DNA from 4 places in the Peribacillus aracenensis genome. Region 2 is predicted to be linked to each of the others. Evidence: predicted binding sites of a transcription regulator. Region 2 holds the regulator's gene; each other region holds the start of a gene.
The links. The regulator LexA, encoded in region 2, represses DNA repair genes until DNA is damaged. The targets are predictions, from matches to a motif close to CGAACATATGTTCG.

Region 1: the regulator LexA is predicted to act here: its motif matches at 1,395-1,408, upstream of N0M92_RS28625 (YolD-like family protein).
Region 3: the regulator LexA is predicted to act here: its motif matches at 1,356-1,369, upstream of N0M92_RS21700 (YolD-like family protein).
Region 4: the regulator LexA is predicted to act here: its motif matches at 935-948, upstream of addB (helicase-exonuclease AddAB subunit AddB).

The regions. Positions count from the first base shown of each region.
Region 1 is NZ_JANZMJ010000063.1:1,946-5,163, reverse strand. It holds gene N0M92_RS28635 (STAS domain-containing protein) at 1-598, opposite strand, end outside; gene N0M92_RS28630 (hypothetical protein) at 731-976, shown strand; gene N0M92_RS28625 (YolD-like family protein) at 1,018-1,362, opposite strand; gene N0M92_RS28620 (DUF4386 domain-containing protein) at 1,705-2,421, shown strand; gene N0M92_RS28615 (IS110 family RNA-guided transposase) at 3,012-3,218, opposite strand, start outside.
Region 2 is NZ_JANZMJ010000023.1:61,903-65,120, forward strand. It holds gene N0M92_RS20095 (YneB family resolvase-like protein) at 10-666, opposite strand; gene yneA (cell division suppressor protein YneA) at 686-997, opposite strand; gene lexA (transcriptional repressor LexA) at 1,153-1,776, shown strand; gene N0M92_RS20110 (LysM peptidoglycan-binding domain-containing protein) at 2,060-2,227, opposite strand; gene N0M92_RS20115 (hypothetical protein) at 2,524-2,811, shown strand; gene N0M92_RS20120 (esterase/lipase family protein) at 3,154-3,218, opposite strand, start outside.
Region 3 is NZ_JANZMJ010000027.1:54,405-57,622, forward strand. It holds gene N0M92_RS21695 (DnaD domain protein) at 172-624, opposite strand; gene N0M92_RS21700 (YolD-like family protein) at 997-1,326, opposite strand; gene N0M92_RS21705 (hypothetical protein) at 1,912-2,070, shown strand; gene N0M92_RS21710 (hypothetical protein) at 2,404-2,904, shown strand.
Region 4 is NZ_JANZMJ010000001.1:2,067-5,284, forward strand. It holds gene N0M92_RS00015 (TVP38/TMEM64 family protein) at 1-289, shown strand, start outside; gene lepB (signal peptidase I) at 323-886, shown strand; gene addB (helicase-exonuclease AddAB subunit AddB) at 1,077-3,218, shown strand, end outside.

The DNA of each region.
Region 1 (3,218 bases), on a different contig from region 2:
TTTGAATACGTAATTTTCCAATCTCTATTAAAACTTTTTCCTCGAGAATATTCGTCCGGTAAAGATCAACCGCACCAATTAGGGGTAAAATACATATAGTGGGTGTTATTGGTATTATAGGCACCGAAAGATTTTCAACCAATTCTTTTTGAGCCATTATCAACGAATCTTTGTATTGAGAATAGGTGATAAAAAACACATTTAAAAACCTATCTACTTGATTATTAACTTGTTCTTCTACCAAAAAAAATTCTTCAGTAATAACTTTATTCTGTACCTCATTATATTTTTGTAGGAACTTCCACAAGGTTCTTCGAATGGCTTGTACCCACTCTAATTTGAAATATAACGGTATTTCGTGTGTCGCCCAAGCTATACCTTCTTGTTTAGCAAATGATTGAAGTTCTTGTTCTTCACCCTTAATAATGTATTGAACCAGCTTATGGGCATTATTTATCAGGTCAATATTACCGATTGTTAAAATTTCTTCAATTTTGTCTTTCACATTAAATGCTTCGTTTAATAATGAACCTTCAAAATCCTCTTTATTTTCTTGGATGAATTCCAAAAATTTATATGTTTCTAGTGAACCCTTCATAATTTAATCCCCCTATTACTGTATACCAAAAATACTATTACCCTGTTATTATAATTACTAAACCTGTTTACACTATTTTTATGTTAATTAATATTGTAAAACTAAAAACTCTTGGGTCAATGAGGTATTATTGTGAACATTAATATCAAAGTGTACTTACATTCAAAAGGAACTAAGTTTTTACAAGGTGGAAGCTTCCCTGTTCTAAATTCAGCTTATAAAAAAGATCCTGACTGGACGGCTGCTATAGCTGCATACGAATGGATTCAGCAGATTAAAATTAAGTTCGCTGCTAGTGAAGATTTTCAAATAGATAAGGTGATTTATAACGAAGATATTGATATCACGGAGTTAGTTAAAAATGTTAAGCCTAATTAAAACCAAAAAACAAGCCCCTCTCACTTAAAGAAGGGCTTTTATTAATCCTCAACAATTACACTAATGATGTCACTAAACTGAATATACTCAAAGGAGCTATCTTTCTTTTGAATACGTAACTCTTTCGTGAAAGGATGTATGTACACACAATAACCATGCAATTCTTTTGGATTTCCCTCGTTATGCAATCTAAAACTTATCGGTAAATGAAATTCCATTGCATAATGAATATTGTTTTCAAACTCTTCAACCTGGTATTCATCGAGGATAGGTTTTTTATTTAAGAAGTAATCAACCTCACCTATTTTCTTATTTAAAGCTTTATGTTCTGGCATAATTAATGCTGCTTGCCATTTAACGAGCCCTCTATCACGAATTGTACTCATCAGAAAGATCCCTCCTTTACATCCATTATATACGAACAGCTGTTCCTGCGAAAGGCAAAAAAATTCCTTCCCCGATTAAGTTCGAGCTAGAGAAATGTTGATTTTTGAACAAATAAAAGAGAGACCACTTATTGTGGTCTTCCTTTACGCCTATAGAACTAACGCACCCGATAGTTGAAGTAACGGCATTAATTTTGACTACAGTAATCCCGACAATATTAGAGTAATAATTGGAGTAAGCTCGGTAATATGATAAATAACAAGTAGCTGAAGTATTAAATTTGTTTGGGACCCAACGGGTTATTAGTCTTATCACTATACTTAAAGAAGGGAGATGAACAAATGAATCCTACCAAAAAGAGCGCAAAAATTGTAGGGGTACTGTTTATACTTGCAGCAGTTACAGCAATAATAGGTCTAATTTTATACAAGCCTATCCTAAATGGTCCGGATTATCTGATTAATGGTTCTGAACATGCCAACCAGGTGACACTGGGAGCGCTTATGGAATTAATTCTTGTCGCTTCAGCGATTGGTACTGCAACTACAATGTTTCCAATTTTAAGAAGGTATAATGAAACTATTGCGCTTTGGCATGTTTGCTTCAGGTTTCTTGAAGCGATTGTCATTACTATTGGTGTAATCAGCGTACTGTCCTTGTTGACTTTAAGCCGCGAATTTGTCGCAGCAGGAGCCCCGGATACCGCATCTTTTCAAACTTCTGGTATAGTATTAAAAGCAATACATGACTGGACATTTATGCTTGGTCCCCTTTTCATGTTGGGTATAAATACGATGATGTACAGTTATATATTTTACAAAACCAATCTCTTACCCAGGTTTATACCAATCTTGGGTATGACCGGGGCAACTCTTGTTTTTATTTGTGCCTTGTTGGTAATGTTCGGTGTAATTCAGCAAATTTCTGTTTGGGGTGCTATTTTGGCGCTTCCAGTAGCAGCTAATGAAATGATTTTAGCAGTATGGCTCATCGTTAAAGGGTTCAATGAATCTGCGCTTGCTTCCATGTCTGCAAGCAAGAAAACGAACGAGAGCTGATGGTAACCACCATTGAATCATCTGAACTTAAAGGTGAATAGTTTCTTACCTTTATAGTTAAAGCTAATTAAATAAAAGACGTTTGGAAGAATTTCTAAACGTCCTTTTTTACTAATCTTTACATACTCTCATTGAACTCCCTCAGTATGATAGCTATATCTCTCGAATGCTCACTTATTCGCAGGATTTCATAACCCTTGAAAATACATTAACGGTTAAAAGCAATGAGCTTAGATTATTATGACTTCGTGGAGACATAGTTAAATAAAGGAGTAGTAGATAACTCCGTATTTTACCATATAATGCACGTAATCTCCACGCCGCCCCTGGAGGCTTTCCCTCCCATATCTCAACGGGTCATAAAAAAATATGCCCTCTCATTCCTTCGTCATGCCTATCCAAGGGGTGGAGGCCAGTTATGCTAACCTAATGGGTCAGTGCCCTTTTGTTCAATTAATCTGGTACTCCGTGCATCTTTAAAATCCTACGAATAAGAAAACATTCGACAAAAGATAAGCTGAAAATCAAGTCTAATGATTTTTAAGTGGTTCCCTTCGAGAACCTGAAAAGCATGATTTATTCAATAAAAACTACGCTGCCAGAGCTGAAAAAAGTTGTAATTTTTCTGGAGAATACGATTCATTTCGTTTGGCTATGCCTACAAATATTCGAGCCAGTTTACCAACCAATTTCATAATTGATTTCATTTTCTTTATATTTTTCACCTTAACATTATTGGCGTGCAACGCTTTAAACTCAGGGTTATTCATGACAAGGCTCATCGTCGCTAAGTATAA
Region 2 (3,218 bases):
TTACAAGTTCTATGATTGACTTTCCTGTGTATTCAATTGATGTTCGAGAAAACGCCTATTCACTGTAGCCTTAGATACATTGTATCCAAAGCCCCTCAAAGTTGCTGCGATTTCTGCAAATGTCAATCCATTGGCCCGAAGTTTAATAATTTCTTCTATAGGAATCTCCTTACGGTCCCTTCCGGTTGAATTCCTTTGATTCTGAAGATTTTTTTGAGGACGATACCCTTTTTCAACGGCCCTTATCATCCCGCGCTTTATTTTTAGATTATGTAGTTTCCTTTGATATTCTTCTACAATTCCGACAATCTGGATGACCATCGCATCCGAATCCGATAGCTCAAGTTCGCCATCGTGTGAGAGCGTATAAATTTTCACATCTTCTTTAAGGATGACATGGAAAAGGGCTATTTTGGCATTCCCTCTTCCCAGCCTCGTTTCGTCCTGGATTAATAGTACTTCAGCTTCTTTGGTTTTAAATAGTTCGAGCATGTCAAAAATGCCATCCCTATTCAACTCATAGCCACTAGCCTGTTCTTTTATTATGGAAATGACTTCAACATCCATCTTTTCTGCCAATTTGACTAATTCATCTTCCTGCCTTGCCAATGATGTTTCCTGTGACTCTTTTTCTGTGCTGACCCTACAATAGATTACCGCTTTCATAATACCCTACCTTCACTGCTTACTGCTCACTGGCCAAATTCTGGACAAGTTCTTCCCCTTTAACCGGTATGACGATGACTTGACCAGGTTTAATCGAATCCGCCCTTACTCCATTATGCTCTTCTATCCAACCAATGAATTCTTTTTTTGTCAAATTTGCTTCTTCATATTCTTCGGCAATTCCCCATAGGGTGTCACCTTCACTTACTTCTATAGAAAGGAAATCATTTTTTTGATCATTGTTCAATGTGCAAGAGAATAAAATTGAAAAGATAAATACTGATCCCGCTAATAGAATCGTATAAATATAATTTTTGTATAATTTTTTCATAAATATCCCTCCAAAGCGAATGTTCGTTCGTATGTTATGACCAAATTATAATACGAACGTTTGTTTCAGTCAACAACAAAATTCGAACTTATGTTTGTATAGAGTTGGGGGCCATGCTATAATATAGCAAAGAACATTGGGGAAGAGGTGCACTAATGACTAAACTATCAAAACGGCAGCAAGATATTCTTGATTTCATTAAAGAAGAGGTTCGCCAAAAAGGGTATCCACCTTCCGTACGGGAGATTGGCGAAGCAGTGGGACTTGCTTCAAGTTCAACAGTACACGGACATTTATCCCGCCTGGAAAGTAAAGGTCTGATTAGACGTGACCCAACCAAGCCAAGGGCCATTGAAATAATGAATTCGGAGGAAGCGAACAATATTCCAAAAGCCAATGTCGTGAACGTTCCGTTACTTGGAAAAGTTACAGCGGGCATGCCTATAACGGCCATCGAGAACATAGAAGAATACTTTCCGCTTCCCGAAAGCATGGTACCGCATGATGACCATGTATTCATGCTGGAAATCATGGGTGAAAGTATGATTGAAGCTGGAATTCATGATGGAGACTATGTCATCGTGAAACAACAAAGCAATGCCAATAATGGAGATATCGTCGTGGCCATGACGGAAGATGATGAAGCCACTGTAAAACGATTCTTTAAGGAACCGGATTACATAAGGCTTCAGCCCGAGAATTCAAATATGGAACCAATTATTTTACGAGATGTTTCGATACTTGGAAAAGTAATAGGCTTATATAGACAAATACACTAAAAGCGCTAACCGCGCTTTTTTTGTTTGTTTAATTTATGTCCCGAATTCTCTCAATATGCATATGGAAGAGTAGGTTTTGATATATTTTTTAATAGAATCTATTTTCATGTGAATATTACATCTTTTATTTCGGATGTACGGATCACTATCCCTCTTGTTATAAATACTTTGGAAAGAAGCTCATTCAAAAAAAAGGAGAGCGTTGAAATACCGTTCCCAGTTAAAATTTCATTCTTAATATTTGGTTCACTTTAATAAGGTTAAGTTCGACCAAGCCATTCCACTATTGAATCTTCACTTGTGTAGAACCATATGCTTTTGCAAGCGCAGAGACGGAATCCCCTTTTTTGACAATATGATAAACTTCCTCGTTACTTGCTTCATATTTAGTTAAATCGCTTATTTCTATAAGGTTCACCAGTTTATCTGTATATTTCGGATCCGAGGCCAAGATGGGTATTTCCTGAATTTGTTCCATACTTGAACGGGACACGGTAAGGTATTCGATTGTTTATGTTGGCAATTTCCGAGTTGTTTTAAACCATTCCCGCGGCCAACCAGAAAAAGCCGTCAATCCATATAATTATATGGATTGACGGCTTTAAAATTGAACTCTGAAAATCTTCAAAACCTGGTTACATAACCTTTTATATATTAGTTTTAAATATGAATTTTTTTATTATAGTATAAAGCCTTGATAAAAAGTAAAAATTAATTTTGAAAACTTCTATTTAAGGTGGTGAAATTATGGACTTCCCAACCATCCATACAAACTTTTGGGATGCAGTAATAGCCATTCCTATCATCATGATTCTTACTCAACTAATTAAGGTCATGTTTCATATTCGCCCAAAATTCATCCCTACCATCGCTTTGGGTCTTGGCTTGTTCATTTCCATTTTCATCAGTCATCGTCATCACTTGGTTGCAGGGATTTTCATGGGCTGGTTTTATGGCTATGCAAGCATTGGCAATTATGCTGCACTTAAAACAGGTATTTTGTCTTATAGAGAATCTTATCAAAAGACAGATTGAACCCGTTGTCTTGCTGCAATTCATGAATCTCTTGTATTGCCACGAGCCCGACTTGCTTCTATCCCCATCGAGCATCCGTTAAATTAATCTCTAAGTTAACAATTACGACTTTAATTTTCCTTTGGCTGAATAACCAACTCTTATGTTAACCAGACCATTATACATTACCCACAAAATACCTTTTCAATTAAGAAAAGGTATTAATCGATAAAAAAGAGGTTCGAAATGCACTTATCCCGAACCATGATTTTAAAAGAAAAACTGAATGTTCTTTTAGAAAAAAACCGTACTCAAACTGACTTTACTTCGAATTTGATACCTTCTCAATAAGAAGGCATTTCACTATTTCTCTATATAGACCGAACGAACCAGCGTCCGGGTTCTTTCAGTGCCATCCACATTTTTTT
Region 3 (3,218 bases), on a different contig from region 2:
ATACGTTTTTTACTTGATTATAAGGCAGGCATCGAGCCTGTCAACGGTTGCTGAAGCAACCTAAAACCTTTGATACCATTTGCTCCGCAAATGGTATCATCAAAACCTATTGTTAACTCCTGTTTGGGGGCTTATTTTGTTTTTTTGTCCTGGCACCATTAGGCACGCTCCCTAGGAAAATAAAGCTCTCACATACCTTCCTAGCTGTTCATCATTTAAACCAGCTTTAATTGCGCCCTTAATAGACTCTAATTCAGTAATCTTATGGGGTTCATTCTTTTCTTTTTTTACTGAATTAGCCCAATCTTTATATCGTCTATGCTCTTTTCTAGCTAAGTCTATAGCCTGCTCCACTGTTGAAACCTTTAATCTAGCCCAATGGGAACCAATTTTCATTGCCACATGGTCAGGAAACTTAGAATTAAATTTCAATAGCATATACTCAATCAAAACATTTACTACACCGTCAGGCAAACGATTATTAACTTTTAGTTTTTTGATGGTCACTAGTTCGCTTTCTGAAGGTTTTATTCCTTCCCTTAACTGGGTCATCCGTTCTTCTGGCGTGACTTTATTTAGATGTTCAATAAGTTTCTGTTTTTGATTTTCACCATTGTCACTCATTTAATTCCCCCCTATGATCGCTACCTTTATTCCCCCATGTGAATAGTGACCTGTACGGAAGCTTCATAAGATTATCTTTAACAGCCGGTGTACATCTCTCACAATAATATGCAATATAGGACTTACCTTGTTCATACAATGGAGTCATTACAGAAAAATGGTACCATTGAGCACAGTACAAACACATCTTTCTTTCGGTCATACTTCCAATCCTCCCACCAACTTTATTATTACCGTTCACACCTCAGATAAAATGGCCATAAAGTTCTGGAAAGAATGAATCTTGATAGTGCATTAAAAGGTATGTTTAAAGCTATATGTACTAAAGACTTGTTGCAGGGTTAACCCTGCCCTAGCCTTTAGGCTAACATTTTATTTAGGAGAAACGTTTGTGATGTTAATAAAATCAATACTAATAAGAGTTCCAAGTTCATCCTTAATAAAGACTTTTTTACTTATTGGATCTATCCTTTTTACAAAACCTATTTTCGAACTAAAAAATCCATTTTTCCAAGTTATTATTTCTAAAATGGTTTGAGTAGCTAAACTTTCTGAAAAAAGTTGTTCCATGTCCTCAATTTGACGTTCATCCAATTGTGGTTTTGGCACTTTATGATCATCGGTATCTAACTCTTTTAGCATTTTTATGTGTTCTGGCATTAAGAAACCTTGGTATTTTATAATGCCTCGGTCATTTATCATAATTTTTCCGCCCTTTTAAACTCATTATAGGAACATTTGTTCCATTTTGCAATTGTATGATTATGGAGTCTAAAAATCCTTTGGGCGGCAGCACTACAGACTGATCAGAAAGGAAGAGCATCTTTCTGTCATTCTGTACGTGTCGCTTCGGCATTAAATGGCCCGATAACCACGATCTGTACGGCTAACGCCTACATTTCGTAGGTTCCTGTTCCCTTTACGGTTTCACCGCCATACCGAACGAGCCGAAAACCTTAAACCACAAGACCGTGGGCTCTTGCCCACACCCAGCCAACCTAGCACGTTGGATCGCAATAAAAGTATCAACCTACCCAACCCTTCCATTCTTGGAAGGGATGCCCCTTCGGCAGGCGCCAACAAACGTGGAAGTTTGTTGACAACAATAGGCTCTTGGATAGAGAGTCTATCAACTCCTTATCCTCCCTTCGGTCCGGTACCGTTGACAGATACCGTAGATAGCTGATTTATTCCCAATTTTTATGTAGAAATATATGAAAAAGATACCAAAAACGTTGTAATTTTAGTGTCTAAATGGTATAATATTATTAAGGAGGTGATAACGAAGTGTTAAATGAGACCGAATTAAGAATCGTTTTAACGGCATTAGGAATTGTCGCGTCGGTTCTTTCGATCATCAAGACTTGGCTTGACATCAAGACTTTACGGTCGAAAAAGAAAAAAGCTCAAATTCGCAAAAAACCCCGCCCTGGAAAGCGTAAGTAATTAAGCGAAATGAGCCGGGAAGGAAAGACAGTTTGTCTTTCCTTCCTAAATCCTATTATATAACACTTCGGATCAAATTATGAAAACAAAAGGTAATTTCTATTTCATCATTTTCGTTACAATTTATTTATTCATAAGAGTTTACCCTTATGGTTCGGCACTTCAAACAGTTTTAGACATTTTGATCTTGATTTCTCTTTTATCTTGGCTTACTTTGCAAGTGATAAAAAGGAGAAAGGGTTCAATCGATTGATTATACGCAAGAACAAGAATTTACACATATCAGCCAGTCTAAAAGCTGGCTGATATGCTATAAAATAAGGAGAGGATTAAATGAAAACATGTCCTTATTGTGGGAGTAATCTCGAAAAAATGAACACTCAATATTATTGTGATTTTTGTTGTATGAATCTGGATCCACTCATTGTGAAAACAAATGGAGAAAGAATTGATATACGTGTTAATGAAGCTGCATTAGATGTTCACATTGAAAAAACAACACCAGAGCTTATGACTTTATCAACATTTGAACTTTTGTATTTACTTAAAGCTATTAGGAAAGAGCGTAGCGAAATGTATTCTTATATGAATACCTTTTACAAAGCAGGTCAGCAGCAGGGAGATTCAGAGGATTTTAAGGAATATGAAATTTCATCAGGTAAAGACTATATGCATTTTACTAAAAAGGCATTTGTTGTTGAAAATATTATTCGGACACGTCTAGGCTATGTCCCAACAAGAATTACTGAATCATATTTGGCAAGATACCTAGAATCAATAAAAAACGATAAAAAGGCACCAATGATTATAAAAACCGAGAGACAAAAAAAGTGAATTTTAATAGCAAGAAGATGAAGTGGACAATATTAATGAGAACAGAAAGGACGATTTATTACGAAAAAAAAAATAGGAATTATTATAGGAGCATATATATTAACGAAAATTACTTTAAATAACCCTTTAACTGTTATGTGGGAAACCTCTGGAGTATTTGAAGTTTGGAGTTTTTGGCTTATAATCTTGATTTTATTTTTCTATATTAAAACAGAAGAATAATAAGTGATTATGGGTATATCAGCTTTGAATTATGGTATACTTTAATGTAAATACTCTTGTGCTTGAGTATTATATGTTACTGATATGCTCCG
Region 4 (3,218 bases), on a different contig from region 2:
ATTCGGACCTTTGTTCATATTGCTCTGCTTCCCTTTTACACCTTCGGCTATCGTTAATATCGTGGCAGGACTTTCAAAAGTCAGTCCCTTGCAATATGGACTTGCAGTAGTGGGAGGGAAAGCGGTAATGATCTTTACGATCAGCTTCGTAGGTTACGATCTAGTATCCTTAATTCATAAACCTGTGCGTACGATCATTATCGGGATTGTCATCTTTATCCTATGGTATGTGGGGAAAAGACTTGAAGTCCGGTTAAATAAAAGCATGAAGAGGGAAGAGGGACAATAAATTAGTATATAAATGCAGTAGGGGTTGAACTAGATGGAAAAAACAAACAAGAATTCTTTATCCGATTGGATAAAACCAGCGATGATAGCTTTTGTTATTTACATCTTGATCCGTACATTTCTCTTTTCAAGCTATGATGTTGAAGGGAAGTCGATGCAGCCGACCCTAGAAGATGGAAATAAACTTGTCGTGAATAAAATCAATTACCATATTCATGATATCAACCGTTTTGACATTATTGTTTTTCATGCGAACTCACAAGAAGATTATGTTAAGCGAGTTATAGGGGTTGCAGGTGACCAAATTCGTTATAAAGATGATTGGCTTTACGTAAATGGTAAGAAAGTGGATGAGCCTTATCTTCAGAAATTCAAGGAAGGTTTCCCGGGACAGGATTTTACGGGTGATTTTACATTAAAAGAATTGACGGATGTGACCAAAGTTCCCGAGGGCAAGCTTTTTGTCATGGGTGATAATCGTCTTGAAAGTGCTGACAGCCGTCACTTTGGTTATATACCGGTTGAAAATGTTGTCGGTAAAGTGGATGTTCGATATTGGCCGGTCAAAGAATTCAATTATAAATTTACAGGTGAATGATCGTAGAAGCCCAAAAATTATGTGGGCTTTTTCTTTTGGGGAAAAACACGAACGTACGATTGGTGTTTTTTCAGGGGAAACGTTAAAATAATAGAAAGTAATTCTAATTGGAAACAGAAACCTAGTCATGGTTACTAAAGTATTTCTGGTATGATGGATCTAGATATTATGTTGTAAGGGGGAAAAAGAGATGTCACTCCGTTTTTTACTGGGAAGATCGGGTGCAGGGAAAACTTCGAATATATTGGACGAAATTCGCTCCAAATTGGCAGAAGATCCCGAAGGAAATCCAATTATCTACCTTGTTCCTGATCAGATGACGTTTCTATCTGAATATAAATTAATTAAAACACCAGGCCTTGCCGGAATGATCCGGACACAGGTTTTTAGTTTTAGCAGGCTTGCTTGGCGCGTTCTTCAGGAGACCGGGGGGATGAGCCGGCTGCATTTGGACAGCGTTGGCGTTAATATGTTGATACGGAAGATCATGGATGATAAAAAGGAAGAATTAAAGATGTTTCGTCGTTCTGCTGATAAGCAGGGGTTCATTGCGCAGATGGAGCTAATGCTGGCTGAGTTCAAGCAGTATTGCATCCAACCTGATGACATTCAAAACTATTTGGCCGAAACCTCACAGGCCGGCAGCGGCATTCAGGATAAACTGCATGATCTTGAATTGGTCTATCAGGCATTTGAGGATGAAATGGTTAACAAATATTTGGATTCCGAGGACTACTTCACTTTACTGATCGAGAAAATGGCTGATTCTTCCTATATAAGGGAAGCGGATATATATATCGATGGTTTTTATAGTTTGACTCCACAGGAATTATTGATTGTGGAAGAAATGATCAAGTTGTGCAGGAGTGTAACGATCTCGCTGACGTTAGATCAGCCCTATAGACAATATGCTCCGGATGATTTGCAGTTGTTCAGGCAAACGGGAAATCTATATCATCACCTTTATCAAGCTGGATTGAGGAATGGCATACCGATTTCAGAAGATCGGATCTTAAAAGGGACGGAAAGATTTGGAAAGAACCCGGGACTGAATCATCTGGAAACTTATTTTGCCATTAGACCTGCCAAAGCGTTTGAGCAGTCGCCTGATGTAACGATTGCCCAGGCAGTTAACCGCAGAGCCGAGATTGAAGGAGTTGCCAGGGACATCTTGTCGCTGGTCAGACAGAAACAGCACCGTTTCAGTGATATTGCGATTTTAGTCCGGAATGGAGAAGCGTACGCAGATATTTTACAAACTGTTTTTCGGGATTATCAAATTCCCTTGTTCGTCGATTCCAAACGGACGATGCTGAATCATCCTCTGATTGAACTGATTCGTTCCACTTTGGAGATCATCAATGGCTATTGGCGTTATGAGCCGGTATTTCGTGCGATCAAGACGGAGCTTCTATTTCCACTGCAAAATAACCATGATAGAATACGCGAACAGGTAGATAAGCTGGAAAACTATGTGCTGGCCCGTGGCATTAAAGGAAGCAGGTGGACGTCCAAAGATCGTTGGACCTACCGGCGCTTCCGCGGACTGGAACTAGAGGACCGGAATCAAACGGATAAGGAAATGCAGCTTGAGCAAGAGTTGAATGAGCTGAAGCAATTATTTACCGAGCCCATCTTGAAGCTCTCAAAACGTGTTAAAAAGGCTGTTAATGGCAGGGAATTGTGTGAAGCCCTTTATCTATACCTGGAAGAATTGCATGTACCGGAAAAATTGGAAAAGCTGAAACAAGAGGCAGAAGAAGCAGGTGATCTGGTATCGGCAAGAGAGCATGAGCAAACATGGAATGCAGTTGTCGACCTATTGGACCAATTCGTTGAACTGCTGAGCGGGGAAGAGCTTTCCCTGAAACAGTTTGCAGTTATCATTGAAGCTGGTCTGGAGTCTCTGGAATTTTCTTTGGTACCTCCGGCAATTGACCAAGTATTGGTTGCCAATCTAGATTTATCACGCCTGGATGATGTGAAGACAGCTTTTGTTATCGGCCTGAACGAAGGGGTTTTGCCAGGAAAAGCTGTATCTGATGGGATATTTTCAGATAGTGATCGTGAGGTGCTGCTGGCTGGTGGACTTGATGTTGCCCCAAGTTCAAAAGTGCGCCTGCTTGATGAGGAGTTTACAGCGTACAAAGCATTTACTACGCCTGCCGAGACCCTTTGTTTATCATATCCGCTTGCCGATGAGGAAGGGAAGGCACTTTTACCCTCATCCTATTTGAAACGGGTAAGGGACGTATTGCCCAACGTGTCCGATGTGTATTATATGAACGATCCGTCCGATCTCCCTGCTGAGGAACAGGTGAAATATGCTGCA